One region of the Neobacillus sp. NPDC058068 genome, then DNA from elsewhere that is predicted to be linked to it. Evidence: a T-box and tRNA genes for the amino acid it is inferred to sense, from the RefSeq annotation. Region 1 holds a T-box; the other holds one or more tRNA genes.
What was found. A T-box is a leader RNA that pairs with one kind of tRNA and senses whether it is charged. The one in region 1 lies ahead of tyrS (tyrosine--tRNA ligase), so its partner is inferred to be a tRNA-Tyr.

Region 2: it has a tRNA-Tyr gene. The T-box ahead of tyrS (tyrosine--tRNA ligase) is inferred to sense a tRNA for this amino acid. The anticodon was not compared.

The regions. Positions count from the first base shown of each region.
Region 1 covers NZ_JBHVSI010000017.1:110,577-117,797, reverse strand. Annotated here, with positions in the region: gene ACFVSW_RS19730 (sensor domain-containing diguanylate cyclase) at 1-991, opposite strand, end outside; gene rpsD (30S ribosomal protein S4) at 1,366-1,968, shown strand; gene tyrS (tyrosine--tRNA ligase) at 2,066-3,319, opposite strand; T-box leader at 3,363-3,585, opposite strand; gene ACFVSW_RS19715 (transglycosylase domain-containing protein) at 3,730-6,519, shown strand; gene acsA (acetate--CoA ligase) at 6,570-7,221, opposite strand, start outside.
Region 2 covers NZ_JBHVSI010000016.1:158-7,378, forward strand. Annotated here, with positions in the region: tRNA gene ACFVSW_RS18280 (tRNA-Glu) at 1-54, shown strand, start outside; tRNA gene ACFVSW_RS18285 (tRNA-Val) at 58-133, shown strand; tRNA gene ACFVSW_RS18290 (tRNA-Thr) at 167-242, shown strand; tRNA gene ACFVSW_RS18295 (tRNA-Lys) at 251-326, shown strand; tRNA gene ACFVSW_RS18300 (tRNA-Leu) at 337-421, shown strand; tRNA gene ACFVSW_RS18305 (tRNA-Gly) at 431-505, shown strand; tRNA gene ACFVSW_RS18310 (tRNA-Leu) at 511-599, shown strand; tRNA gene ACFVSW_RS18315 (tRNA-Arg) at 614-690, shown strand; tRNA gene ACFVSW_RS18320 (tRNA-Pro) at 699-775, shown strand; tRNA gene ACFVSW_RS18325 (tRNA-Ala) at 799-871, shown strand; tRNA gene ACFVSW_RS18330 (tRNA-Ser) at 880-972, shown strand; tRNA gene ACFVSW_RS18335 (tRNA-Met) at 1,002-1,075, shown strand; tRNA gene ACFVSW_RS18340 (tRNA-Asp) at 1,079-1,155, shown strand; tRNA gene ACFVSW_RS18345 (tRNA-Phe) at 1,193-1,265, shown strand; tRNA gene ACFVSW_RS18350 (tRNA-Tyr) at 1,290-1,374, shown strand; tRNA gene ACFVSW_RS18355 (tRNA-His) at 1,380-1,455, shown strand; tRNA gene ACFVSW_RS18360 (tRNA-Cys) at 1,470-1,543, shown strand; tRNA gene ACFVSW_RS18365 (tRNA-Gly) at 1,555-1,628, shown strand; tRNA gene ACFVSW_RS18370 (tRNA-Ile) at 1,641-1,714, shown strand; tRNA gene ACFVSW_RS18375 (tRNA-Asn) at 1,741-1,812, shown strand; gene ACFVSW_RS18380 (GNAT family N-acetyltransferase) at 1,981-2,496, shown strand; gene ACFVSW_RS18385 (uracil-xanthine permease family protein) at 2,661-3,830, shown strand; gene ACFVSW_RS18390 (hypothetical protein) at 3,929-4,090, opposite strand; gene ACFVSW_RS18395 (histidine kinase) at 5,433-5,627, shown strand; gene ACFVSW_RS18400 (HupE/UreJ family protein) at 5,844-6,920, opposite strand; gene ACFVSW_RS18405 (purple acid phosphatase family protein) at 7,175-7,221, opposite strand, start outside.

The DNA.
Region 1 (7,221 bases):
TTTCATCCAAAAACTTCCGAGAGTGGAGCTTTGTAAGATGGTCCGTAATGACCAATGTTTCCAATTCCTCACGAAGCAGAGAATTGGTAAGTGCCAATGATGAATGATGTAATAGTGATTGAAGCAGCTTAAATGTCTCGAATGAGAAGAAATAGGGCATTTGATGCATAATTATCGAAAACCCTTTTAATTTCTGTCTTTGAATCATAGGTACGGCTATAATGGAATGAAAGCTCGTTTTATTTGGAAGATTTAAATCTCCAATAAACAATGGGCCGCTTCCTTTTTGAATCTTTTCCTTTATGTAATCAATATAGATTTGAGCCTGTTTTGTGAAAAAATAAGGCGTGGAGCCTGAGAGTACTTTCACCTTTACTTGATCATGAGAAAATAGAAAGAAACCAACTTCTTCCGCATCGAATGTATTCTTAATTTGTCCCGACATAAATGTCATCGTCTCGGTAAGCCGCAGGTTAGAATTTAAACGGTGCGAAGTTTCGTTGATTAATTGCAAATCAGATATGGCTCTCTTTGATTGTTGATAAAGCTGGGCATTTTCTAATGCGCTTCCTGCACACCTCGCTAATAAAGTAATAAATTCTACCTCATTATCGGGAAACTGCGGTGTATTTGGAGCAATTACCTGCAATACGCCATATACCCCCTGCCGCCCTTTTAATGGGGCATAGAGAATGGCGTGCTTGTCAACAATGGAATTTTCAAATTGGATATTTCCCGAGGCATAGGAATTAATTGCTGTCATATTTTCACTATCATAGTTAAGGTCAATTTTCGGTAGGTCATTGTGGCTGTGAGTGTCCTGGGAAAGAAGTAAGTAATACGAAAAGTCAGGATATACTTCTTGAAGAATAACGAATAGTTCACCTAAAAGGGTATCCACATCCAGGGACGAATGAAGTTTTTCGGTTATTTGAAATAATTTCTTATATTTGTTTTCTTCCAAAATTAAATCTCCATTAAAAGCATTCATTCAATCTCCCCACCGCCACTTCCAGATATATACATCACAATCCAATTATAGTTAATAATGGCATACATTTGGAAGGTTTTTTTGAATAATTTATTACTTTTTTCTAAATATTTTTTTGATAGGGGACAATCTTAAAGAAAGCAAAAATATTCTTGACTAAATGGGGATAAAAATTATATAATACTCTTTGTGTAAAATATTGCAGCCTATAAGAATAAACTTAATTGCTTCATTTTGTTCCTCACATCTTTGTGATGGTGCATCGAGTAACCCTCCGCTGCTAGGGCGATGGTGCATGAAAACAAAATGACTGTTATTGTGTTTCTTAACGGTTTTTATTTTACCAAAATAAAAACACGAAGGAGGAGTCATTCATGGCTCGTTATACTGGCTCTAGCTGGAAAATTTCTCGTCGTCTTGGAATCTCTCTAAGCGGCACAGGTAAAGAATTAGAAAAGCGTCCTTACGCTCCTGGACAACATGGTCCAAACCAACGCAAAAAGCTTTCTGAATACGGATTGCAATTACAAGAAAAGCAAAAACTTCGTCACATGTACGGAGTTAATGAGCGTCAATTCCGCAACCTTTTTGTTAAAGCTGGCAAAATGAGCGGCGTACACGGTGAAAACTTCATGATTCTTCTTGAATCACGTCTTGACAACCTAGTTTACCGTTTAGGTCTTGCCCGCACTCGTCGTGCAGCTCGTCAATTAGTAAACCACGGTCACATTTTAGTTGATGGTTCTCGCGTAGATATCCCATCATACCGCGTAGCACCTGGTCAAACAATCAGCGTTCGTGAAAAATCACGTAACCTTGATGTGATCAAAGAAGCAATCGAAGTAACGAATTACATTCCTGATTATGTAACTTTCGATGCTGACAAATTAGAAGGTACGTTCACTCGCTTACCAGAGCGTTCTGAGCTTGCTGCTGAAATTAACGAAACATTCATCGTTGAGTTCTACTCACGTTAATCTTTCAGAAAACCCCCGTTCCAATTTGGCACGGGGGTTTTTGTATTATAGAAGTTCTATTAAAAAAAGAGCTTTGGAAATCCAAAGCCCTGATTAATTAATATTTAATTAACGTATATTTCTTCTTCCCTCTTCTAATGATGGTAAACTGACCTTCGATTTTATCGGATTCCACCAAGCTGTAGTTGGAGTCCGTTACTTTCTCACCATTTACAGCGACCGCTCCATTGGTAATGTCTTCACGCGCCTGGCGCTTCGATGGAGAAATTTTTGCCGCAACTAAAAGGTCGACCAGGTTTTCCTCATCAGCTGACTCATAGGCCGGAACATCTTTAAAGCCTTGTTCAATCTCTGCAGCTGTTAGCTCCTTCACATCACCGCTAAATAATGCTTGCGAAATCTTAATCGCCTGCTCTAATGAGTCCTCGCCGTGGATAAGACGTGTCATCTCTTCTGCTAATGCCTTTTGCGCTTTACGGAGATGCGGTTCTTCAGCAACGGCCGTTTCTAATTTTTCGATTTCCTCATGTGAAAGGAACGTAAAAAACTTTAAGTATTTGATAACATCGGCATCAGCTGTATTAATCCAGAACTGATAAAACTCATATGGCGTAGTTTTTTCAGGGTCGAGCCAAACAGCGCCGCCCTCTGTCTTGCCAAATTTTGTCCCATCCGCTTTTGTCACGAGCGGAATGGTTAAAGCATAGGCCTTTGCCCCTTCAGGCTGCATTTTCCGAATTAATTCTAACCCAGAGGTAATGTTACCCCATTGGTCACTGCCTCCGATTTGCAGTTTACAATTATGGTGTTGGTACAAATGATTGAAATCCATTGCTTGTAAAATGGTATAGGTGAATTCAGTAAAAGAAATACCTGTTTCAAGCCTTGAGGCAATAGTATCTTTAGCGAGCATGTAATTAACACCGATATGCTTGCCGATGTCACGTAAAAAAGTAACGATATCCATCGATCCGGCCCAATCGTAGTTATTAACCATTGTTGCGCCATTTTCACCCTCAAATTCGAAAATTGCCGCTAACTGTTTTTGGATACCGGCAACATTTTCTTGTACCTTCTCAAGGGTTTGAAGATTGCGCTCTTCACTCTTTCCACTTGGATCACCAATTAACCCTGTTGCACCGCCGACTAATACGATAGGTCGGTGACCATGCTGTTGAAATCTTCTCAATGTCAAAAACGGTACCAAGTGCCCGATATGCAAACTGTCCGCCGTCGGATCGGCACCACAATATAGTGAGATTTTCTCTGTATCTAGAAGCTCTTTTAACCCTTCGGCGTCTGACTGCTGGTAAATAATTCCTCTCCATGCTAAATCCTGTAATAAATCCATTCTAAATCCCTCCAACTTCAAAATAAAAACGTCCCTGCAAAAATGCAGGGACGTAATTTTACGCGGTACCACCCAGCTTGAGGATATCATCATCCTCCAACTTGAAAAAAATAACGGTTATCACCGTTCTCCATTACTAATAATAATATTCACAGAGAAAGCTCGAGGACGTAATTCATTCTTCTATATGTACCGGCTCCCACCACCGCCGGCTCTCTAATAACAGGGATAGAAGAACTACAATTGATTCCCTTCACAGCTTTAATATAAAATTAACTTATAGTTTTTTTATCATATTTTCTTCTAACTGTCAAACACGAACTGGAAATATCAGAAAAATGTAGAAGTTTGTCAGTTTTTTATAGCGTCTGTATGCTATAATGGATGTGATTTTAAAAGAGGTGATGCTTTTGAAAAATGAAAAATTACAAGCATGGTTGGAAAAAGCTAAATCCGCACTTAACTTGTTTACCCATAAAAAAACGGTAAAAAGTGCACGAATCACATATCAAGTCTTTTGGAACTTATTCCTCCTAATATTGACCGTTGTCATTATTGGAGGCTCATTCGGTGCAGGGGTAGGAGCAGGTTATTTCGCCTCGCTTGTAAAGGATGAACCCGTACGCTCATACGAAAGTATGAAAAAGGATATTTATAATTACACAGAAACATCGGAATTATATTTTTCTAATAATGTCTATCTTGGTAAGCTCAGAACCGATCTTGAACGCGAACAAGTGACACTCAATCAAGTATCGAAGGATTTAATTAACGCAGTTGTCGCTACCGAAGACGAATACTTCTACAAACATAATGGAGTCGTCCCAAAAGCTGTTTTTCGCGCCGTCTTCCAGGAAGTTTCAAACTCTTCTGTTCAAACAGGCGGCAGTACTTTAACACAGCAATTAATAAAAAACCAAATTTTAACCAATGAGGTTTCATTTCAACGGAAAGCCAATGAAATTTTACTTGCCCTTCGATTAGAGAAGTTCTTTGACAAAAAAGAAATTCTTGAAGCTTACTTGAATGTTTCAACCTTTGGAAGAAACTCATCCGGACGAAACATTGCCGGTGTCCAAACGGCAGCTAAAGGCATTTTCGGCAAAAAAGCAAGTGAATTGAACTTGGCACAATCAGCCTTCATCGCTGGGCTGCCGCAAAGTCCATTCGGATATACCCCTTTTACAAGAGAGGGGACCATTAAGAACAACCTTGAACCAGGACTTAGCCGAATGAAAACGGTATTAAAGCGTATGTTTGACGGCGGGTATATAAACCAGCAGCAGTACGCTGAGGCATCTGCCTATGATATCACCAAGGACTTTATCGCGCCGGTTACAAATCCGCTTGAAAAATACCCTTGGCTGACGGTTGAAATTGAAAAGCGTGCTATCGATACTCTGACTACCGTACTAGCTCAAAAGGATGGCTATACAGAAAAAGACTTAAAAAATGATGATAATCTTTATTACAAGTACAAAACGTTAGCTAACCATAATTTACATCAAAATGGCTACCAAATTCATACGACAATTGATAAAGAGATTTACGATGTGATGCAGCTGGTAAAAGACAATTATAAATACTATGGAGCAGATAAACCTCAGGAAGTGGAAGACCCGGAAACTGGAGAAAAGAAAACGATTATGGAGCCTGTCGAGGTTGGAGCAGAACTAATCGAAAATAAGACCGGTAAGATTATTAGCTTTGTTGCCGGAAGGGATTACAACAAACAACAGCTTAATCATGCAACTAGTGCATACAGGCCAAATGCGTCCACGATGAAACCGCTGCTTGTCTACGGCCCTGCAATCGAATTAGGTAAAGCGGCACCGGGAACACCGCTGCCAAATGTTGAATTATATTTGGACCCCAGCAGAAGTAAACCATGGCCGCGAAATTACGGTGGAGGTTATAGCGGTTTAGTTTCTGCTCGCTATGCACTTGCAAAATCCTATAACGTTCCTGCCGTAAAACTATACAAGGAAATTGTTGACCAACAACCGGCAAAATACCTAGAAAAAATGGGAATTACCTCTCTTCTAAAAGATGATCATACAAACCCTTCAGCTGCCATCGGTTCGTTACAGAAGGGTGTTACCATTGAAGAGAATACAAATGCCTTTAGTACCTTTGCAAACAATGGTAAATTTATTGATGCCTATTTGATTGATAAAATTGTCGATAAAAGCGGCAAAATAATCTATCAACACGAAGTAAAGCCAGTTGATGTTTTTAAACCGCAAACAGCATATTTAACTCTAGATATGATGCGCGATGTAATTAAAACGGGAACTGCCGCCGGGATCAATAGTAAATTGAACTTTAGAGCCGATTGGGCCGGTAAAACAGGAACAGGTAATGAATATACGGATTCCTGGTTTGTTGCGACAAATCCAAACGTAACCTTTGGTATTTGGACTGGTTACGATACGCCAAAATCGCTGCAGTCTAAAGGAGTGCTGTCTTACAGCCAGCGGACAAATAACCTTTGGGCTGAATTAATTAATGCAGCATATAAAATCAGACCGGATTTAGTGGCACCAAAAGAGTCATTTACCATGCCTGAAGGAATCGTGAAACGATCCTATTGTGCTGTTTCAGGGATGCTGCCGTCCAATGCCTGTTCGAAGGCCGGCTTAATTGAAAGTGATTACTTTAACGTCAAAGATGTTCCGACGAAAATTGATGATAGCTTGATTGAAGGAAAGTTTGTTACGATTGGCGGGAAAAGATATTTAGCGTTAGATTCTACCCCAAAAGAGTTTGCCCAGTTTGGTCTTATCTTAAACCCGGACTTTATTACTCGAATGGTCGGAAAGAATTTCAAAAATACAAGACAGCTTATACCTGAGAAAGATCGTTGGGCGAAAATTCTCGTTCCTGACTCCAAAATGGTCGATAATGGGAAGAAGCCTGATAGTGTCCGTTTAACAGCCTCAGGTAATACATTAACTTGGTCAGCAGCCCGGGATAATGATATAGTGGGCTATAGAGTCTATCAAGGAAATGTATTTTCAACTAAAGTCACGAGCGTTATTAATGGTTCGAGCCTTTCGTATAAAGCCGGAAACGGAGTTTATTATGTAACTGCAGTTGATATCGCTGGCAACGAATCCGCTCCATCTAATCTTGTAGAGGTCGGCATAACAATACCTGATCCTATTGTAACAACACCTGAAACAACAACACCGCAATAATAAAAACCGCACCGATCATTTAATTTGACCGGTGCGGTTTTTATTTTTAATTAATCTTCTAAAGTTGAAAGGTCGCCTGCTGGTAAATTAAGCTCCCAGGCCTTCAAGACGCGGCGCATAATTTTACCGCTTCTCGTCTTCGGCAGTTTGTCGCGGAAATCTATTTCCCTCGGCGCTGCATGGGCAGCGAGACCTTTTTTAACAAATTGCCTGATTTCCTCTTTAAGTTCATCTGACTGTTCATATCCGTCCCTCAGGGCAATAAAGGCTTTGATAATTTCACCGCGAACCGGATCCGGTTTTCCGATAACGCCTGCCTCTGCAACAGCGGGATGCTCAACAAGCTTGCTTTCTACTTCAAATGGTCCAACACGCTCACCGGACGTCATGATGACATCATCAACCCGTCCTTGGAACCAGAAATACCCGTCTTCATCCATATAGGCGGAATCTCCGGAGACGTACCAGTCATTTGGCATAAAGTATGATTCATATTTCTCCGGGTTATTCCAAATCGCATTCATCATCGATGGCCAGCCTTTCTTGATCGCAAGGTTCCCCATTCGATACGGCGGGAGCTCATTGCCTTGATTATCAACAATAGCAGCAATCACCCCTGGAATTGGTTTACCCATCGATCCAGGCTTAATTTCCATGCAAGGATAGTTACTAATCAGCTGGGCACCTGTTTCAGTCATCCAC
Region 2 (7,221 bases), on a different contig from region 1:
AGACACCGCCCTTTCACGGCGGTAACACGGGTTCGAATCCCGTAGGGGTCACCATATGGAGGATTAGCTCAGCTGGGAGAGCATCTGCCTTACAAGCAGAGGGTCGGCGGTTCGATCCCGTCATCCTCCACCATAATTTTATTTAACATCCTATTTCAAACTACATGCCGGGGTAGCTCAATTGGTAGAGCAACTGACTTGTAATCAGTAGGTTGGGGGTTCAAGTCCTCTCGCCGGCACCATTTTTTTCGAGCCATTAGCTCAGTTGGTAGAGCATCTGACTTTTAATCAGAGGGTCGAAGGTTCGAGTCCTTCATGGCTCACCATTTTCATATTGCGGGTGTGGCGGAATTGGCAGACGCACCAGACTTAGGATCTGGCGCCGCGAGGCGTGGGGGTTCGACTCCCTTCACCCGCACCATTTTTAAATGCGGAAGTAGTTCAGTGGTAGAACACCACCTTGCCAAGGTGGGGGTCGCGGGTTCGAATCCCGTCTTCCGCTCCAATATTGCCGGGGTGGCGGAACTGGCAGACGCACAGGACTTAAAATCCTGCGGTAGGTGACTACCGTACCGGTTCGATTCCGGTCCTCGGCACCATTTTTCAAACGAATGCGCCCGTAGCTCAATTGGATAGAGCGTCTGACTACGGATCAGAAGGTTATGGGTTCGACTCCTTTCGGGCGCGCCATTATTTTACGGGAAGTAGCTCAGCTTGGTAGAGCACTTGGTTTGGGACCAAGGGGTCGCAGGTTCGAATCCTGTCTTCCCGACCAGTCGAAAATTACATTATTAACACGGGGCCTTAGCTCAGCTGGGAGAGCGCCTGCTTTGCACGCAGGAGGTCAGCGGTTCGATCCCGCTAGGCTCCATTTTATTTGGAGGAATACCCAAGTTTGGCTGAAGGGATCGGTCTTGAAAACCGACAGGCGGGTCATACCGCGCGGGGGTTCGAATCCCTCTTCCTCCTCCATATATTATTTATTATTTACTTTCTATTATCGCGGGGTGGAGCAGTCTGGTAGCTCGTCGGGCTCATAACCCGAAGGTCGCAGGTTCAAATCCTGTCCCCGCAATATGGTCCGGTAGTTCAGTTGGTTAGAATGCCTGCCTGTCACGCAGGAGGTCGCGGGTTCGAGTCCCGTCCGGACCGCCATTTTTTTTATCCCGGTAGATTAAATGCCGTTGATAATGGCTCAGTAGCTCAGTCGGTAGAGCAAAGGACTGAAAATCCTTGTGTCGGCGGTTCGATTCCGTCCTGAGCCATCTTTACATGAAATATCCTTTTATGGAGGGGTAGCGAAGTGGCTAAACGCGGCGGACTGTAAATCCGCTCCCTCAGGGTTCGGCGGTTCGAATCCGTCCCCCTCCACCATTATGGCGATTGTGGCGAAGTGGTTAACGCATCGGATTGTGGTTCCGACATTCGTGGGTTCGATTCCCATCAGTCGCCCCATTAATTTTTAATGTGGCAGCATAGCCAAGTGGTAAGGCAGAGGTCTGCAAAACCTTTATCCCCGGTTCAAATCCGGGTGTTGCCTCCAAATTTAAGCACGCGGGTGTAGTTTAGTGGTAAAACCTCAGCCTTCCAAGCTGATGATGTGAGTTCGATTCTCATCACCCGCTCCAATCATTATCTTTGGGCCTATAGCTCAGCTGGTTAGAGCGCACGCCTGATAAGCGTGAGGTCGATGGTTCGAGTCCATTTAGGCCCATTATCATAAAATCATATTTTTATTATTCCGCAGTAGCTCAGTGGTAGAGCTATCGGCTGTTAACCGATCGGTCGTAGGTTCGAGTCCTACCTGCGGAGTCATTTTTTAAAACGTAGTAGTAGAGATCAGAGTATCTCTACTTTTTTTGTCGTCTAGGAAACAATCGATCGATTTAGTTAACTAACATGCAGGTATTTCAAAGTAGTTTGTTGTATTTAAACGTAAAGAATAAATAAAGAAAATTAGTACTCTATGAGGAGGAAAAAATGAACTTGGATTACGATGAAAGTTTTAATATAAAAATTGCTACCAATGAAGATAGTAGTAAAATAATAAAAATGTTAAAACAGATAGCTTTATGGATGAAAGATAATGAAATAAACAAATGGAAGTTTCTATTAGATGGCGGTGAAGATGCAGAAATTGAACAAGCGGTATCTAATCAAGAAACGTATATTGTTTTGAAAGATAACGATATTGTTGCTACATTTACACTTTTATCAAAACAAAGTGAATGGGATAGGCATATTTGGGGAGAAGATATTTCCTCTACATCGTTTTATTTACATAGACTTGCCATTATTCCTCCATATATGAAGAAAGGTATGGGTAGAAGTATTTTGGCTCTGATACAAAACAATATTAGTGATAAAGAGTATCTTCAGTTAGATTGTGTTGCGGATAATATAAAATTAAATAACTTTTATAAGAATAATGAATTTGAACTTGTTGGTTTAACAGATGGACATAGTAAATATCAAAAAAATATGAAAAAGAATTGAAAATTCTCCCCAATACAATTGAAGGATAAATTCCCTTACATTTTCTGTGGTGAAGCCCTGCTTTAAAAAGTCAAAATATATAGAAAATACTTTACGAATTTATTCTAAAAATAAATAGTAGAAATATATGATATATGAAGGAACTATTAAAGGGGGGAAAACGATTGAAAAAGTTTTTAAGCGCAATCCCATTATCATTCCAGCATTTGTTTGCGATGTTTGGTGCAACAATTTTGGTTCCGGCACTAACTGGCCTTGATCCAGGAAGTGCACTTATTGCCAGTGGTTTAGGAACCTTGGTTTTCCATCTTATTACACGCGGAAAGGTTCCCACGTATCTAGGTTCATCTTTCGCCTTTATTGCTCCGCTTGCATTGTATGTGGGGGAGTTACATTCACCGGGTCAAGCCGTTGCAGGTCTTATCAGCGTTTCCATTGTTTATGCCATTGTATCTATGATCATTTCCTTTGTCGGTTTTGAAAAAGTCCGTAAGGTAATTCCTGCAGTTGTCGTCGGACCTGTTGTAAGTATTATCGGTCTTTCGCTGGCAACCACGGCGGTGACCAGCATGGCTTCGACCAATTGGGATGTCGCTATCGTCAGCCTTCTGGCAGCAGTCATCGCAACGCTTGCAGGCACAAAGGTAATCCGGCTCTTTCCGCTCCTCATCGGTCTTGCAGTAGGGTATGCATATGCCGCGGTGCGTGGATTTGTTGATTTTCATACCATTGCAGCTGCACCGACTTTTGCTCTTCCGCATGTTGTCATGCCGGAATTCACCTGGGTCGTAATCCTCGGAATGGCGCCGATAGCCCTGGTTACCATCATCGAAGACCTTGGACATATGTTTGTGCTAAATGAGATTACAGGAAAAGATGTGACAAAGAATCCGGGTTTTTCAAGCATCCTATGGGGGAATGGCATTGCAACATTAATCTCGGGCTTCATCGGCGGACCTGCACAAACAACTTACGCGGAAAACCTCGGGGTTCTAGCCATCACACGCCAGTTTTCCAGTAGGATCATTCAAGGCGCTGCTGTTATTGCGATTCTTCTTGGCTTGTTCGCTAAAGTCGGAGCTGTTATTCAATCCATTCCGGTTGCAGTGATGGGCGGCATCTGTATCCTGTTGTTTGGTATGATTGCTGCAATGGGAATCCGTCACCTCATTGAGGAAAAAGTGAGTCTGGCTAATATGAAAAATTTGGTCATCGTCGCGATTATCTTCATCATCGGAGTTGGATATGCTCATAACGGTATCGCCTACGCTACCATTGCCGGATTGCTCATCTATTGGCTCATACCCGATTTTACTATAAAGAATGAACGTTAAAATGAAAAAGCCATTCCCAACATTTGCAGCGGAATGGCTTTTTCAATGCAGGTTAGCAGGAGATCTGCCCCCTACTATTTAACCAAGAACATTCATTTTTATTGATATTCTTTGTGTGGTGGTAGATGATAGGTCTTTCCCATGACCAATATTTTGCTGCCATAATCGAAAACAAGGTCTTGACTATAGTCGCCTTGGAGATACAGTGTTACTTCCGCATTGTACGAAGTAGCAGTGTAAACTACATGTTCATTTGTCAATTCACGCTTCCAGTTTTCATCAAAACATGCTGATAATACATCACTACATGACGTGTTATCAAAGCTAATCGTTTTAATAATCATCCATCTCCTTTTGGGGATTTTTATCATTCTATAGATGTTACAGAAACCTTCTTTATAGTTAATCCATATTTTTACCTCCCTACCATCTATCCCTGTTGTGGATTTGTACTGTATTTATATGTGTCAAGGGTAGGACATGCTTTAGGTTTGTACCCGTTTTTCAAAAAAATCAGAAAAGCAAATTGAAGATTTCGAGCATGAAGGAAAATACGACATTTAGGAGGGGAATGGGGGTGTGTAGATAGGGTGTATTGAATGGTAAAAAATTTAATGGGACGAGTGGACAGGCTCCTTCTCCCAGTTATTATTTAGAACGACTGTCTCCTCGTACATTCTTGATATACGATAAAACCACTAATGGGTGTCTTAATGTTTATTGAATGAAAGATTACTGCCAGTTAGCGAGACTTATGTGCAAAATTACTTGTGGGATTGGATTGCTGGATTTGTTGAATCACATTTTGTGCCAAGTCCGTCGTAAAAGAATCTTTTGAATTACTCTAATTTGGGTTTCCGTGGGGGCGATTTTTTACGCTTGTTCGGGCTCAGCGATTCCCTCAGAGTGCCCGAACCATGAGTTTTTTCACTTCCATGGGCACTGTGAACCTTTCAGAGTGCCCGAACCATGAGTTTTTTCACTTCCATGGGCACTGTGAACCTTTCAGAGTGTCCGTACCATGAGTTTTTTTGCTTCCATGGGCACTGTGAACCTTTTAGAGTGCCTTAACCATGAGTTTTTTTGCTTCCATGGGCACTGTGAACCTTTTAGAGTACCCGTACCATGAGTTTTTTCGCATCCATGGGCACTGTGAACCTTTCAGAGTGCCCGAACCATGCGTTTTTTTCGCTTCACGGGCACTGTGAAGAGGTCTACGTAGGTCTTTCCGCTGAAAATATGTCAAAAAGTCGAAGTAGAATCCATTTACGTCGTCCTTCCTCCGCTTACGACATAATTTAACTCACTTATTACCTATTTTTTAAAACTTACGACATTTCCTGGCTATTATTTGGAAAGCAATTTTTTCATGGATTGGGACGAGGAAAGGCTTATATATCAAGGATTCCTACTGTTTTAATTAAACGTTTGTTTGATAGGGAAAATAGAAGAAGATGGTCGTGGACATGATGTGACAGATGATTTGGAGTGAGGTTGCGCATTGCCATCTCAAAATATTGGACGCACAAACTCTCATTACCCGTCTTTGTTTCTTGTATAATAATGTTTAGGTAAAAAAGAGGAAAGAAGGGGAGTGAAGAATTGAAACCGAAAAGAATTACACTTATCATTCCAATCATGATTATCGTTATGGCTGTAGCACTTTGGATGCTTAATAAGGACTTTTCAGAAATACAATTAGGAATTAGACTAATCATTGCACTAGGAGCTGCACTATTTTCAGGAGCAATCTCCTATTTTCTTTTTCCAAATAATGAAGGAAGGAAACGGTCTTGATTGCATGGAGGTAGTTTCCCTAAGTGTAAGGCTAGTAACAGCAAGATATTTTGAATTGCCCGCTATCTTTAAATAATTCAAAGATAGCGGGCAATTCTTTTTTTTATCGGTTCTTTATAATTTATACTAACGGTTTTTTTGATACGGTTCACCTCAACGGTTTAAAGATACTAAAAAAGTACTTTAACCGTTTTTTTCAATTAAAGCCAATGAAATTTATAAAAACGCCCTTTCAATATACCAGACCACTCCAAAAAGGGTAATTGTGGTCGAAATGGCAGGGATTGTCCATTTGACTCTGCGAATATATTGAATAACCGGATATATGAATAACACGATCAATACTTGACCGATTTCAATACCCAAATTAAACGTCAATAGAGAAGAAGCAAACTGCCCTCTGTCCATCCTCATTTCTGATAATATATCGGCGAACCCGAATCCATGAATCAACCCGAATCCGAATGCTAACCATACATTGTGTTTCGTGTTCCGTTTTAAAAGGTTGTTAAGGGCAACATAAACGATACTCAGCGCAATGGCAGACTCAATGAACCTTCCAGGCAGCGTTACGATATGCAAACCGGCTAGAATTAAAGTCACCGTATGGGCTGCAGCAAATGCTGTAACAACCTTAAGAATCTGTTTGATTGAGGTAGCTCCTATTAGTAGAGCAGTCAAAAACAAAATATGGTCATAACCGGTAATCAGATGTTCCATTCCGAGCAATAAAAATTGCTTTATGGTATGAAAATAACTCAATTCGCCCAGGTGGGTTTCCCGCGAATCATAGGTCAACACTGAATTTTGTTTCTTTCCGTTAAGGTCTAGCGTGACATAATTCGTGTGCCATTGGTCTAAATCATCAAAAAACAGGTTATAGGATAATATGAATTGCTCAGGTTTTTGTTTTATCGGATACTCCAGTACTGCTTCAACGTAAGGCGTTTTGTTCACTTTCGTTGCTTGAAGCCGGGTTAGAGTTCCATCTAACGGTAAACCGTCGGCATGGAGTTTGATATTGGAGAGTAGATAGGATTCCACATCTGTTTTTGAATCCTCCAGAAATCGGTTAATGACTTCCGGTGAATGATTGCTGATTTCGGGATCATTCGGGGTGATTACGATCCTCAATTGGTCCATATTCATTCGCAATACATATGTAATAGTGCCATTTTTTTCTGTGATGTCGGAATAAGCTTCACTGTCGTCGGCATGGGCAAACGTAACAGGGACAGTGAAGCCGAATATCGCAAATAATGCAACGATCATCATGACCCATTTTTTATTCATCTTGTTTTTCCTCCAGATTTCAACTTTTTCAGATGAAAGAAATCATTTACATAAATATCCCACTGACCATAAAAGCCAGCGGGATGAAAACTTTGCGATTGTCCAGCTCCAGCGACTAGGGGCTCGAGGTCACAGGCTTGTCTTGTGTCGTGTCTACTTCGTGGGCATTAAGGAAGACTAATCTCTGTCTTCATACGCTTGCCAGTCGCTAAGTCTTCCTATATCGCCCCTAACCAAGGCGCTTACGCTTTTTCTTATTGTGCAGACCAGTATAAAATGAGTTCTTGTGCATTATCTGCAA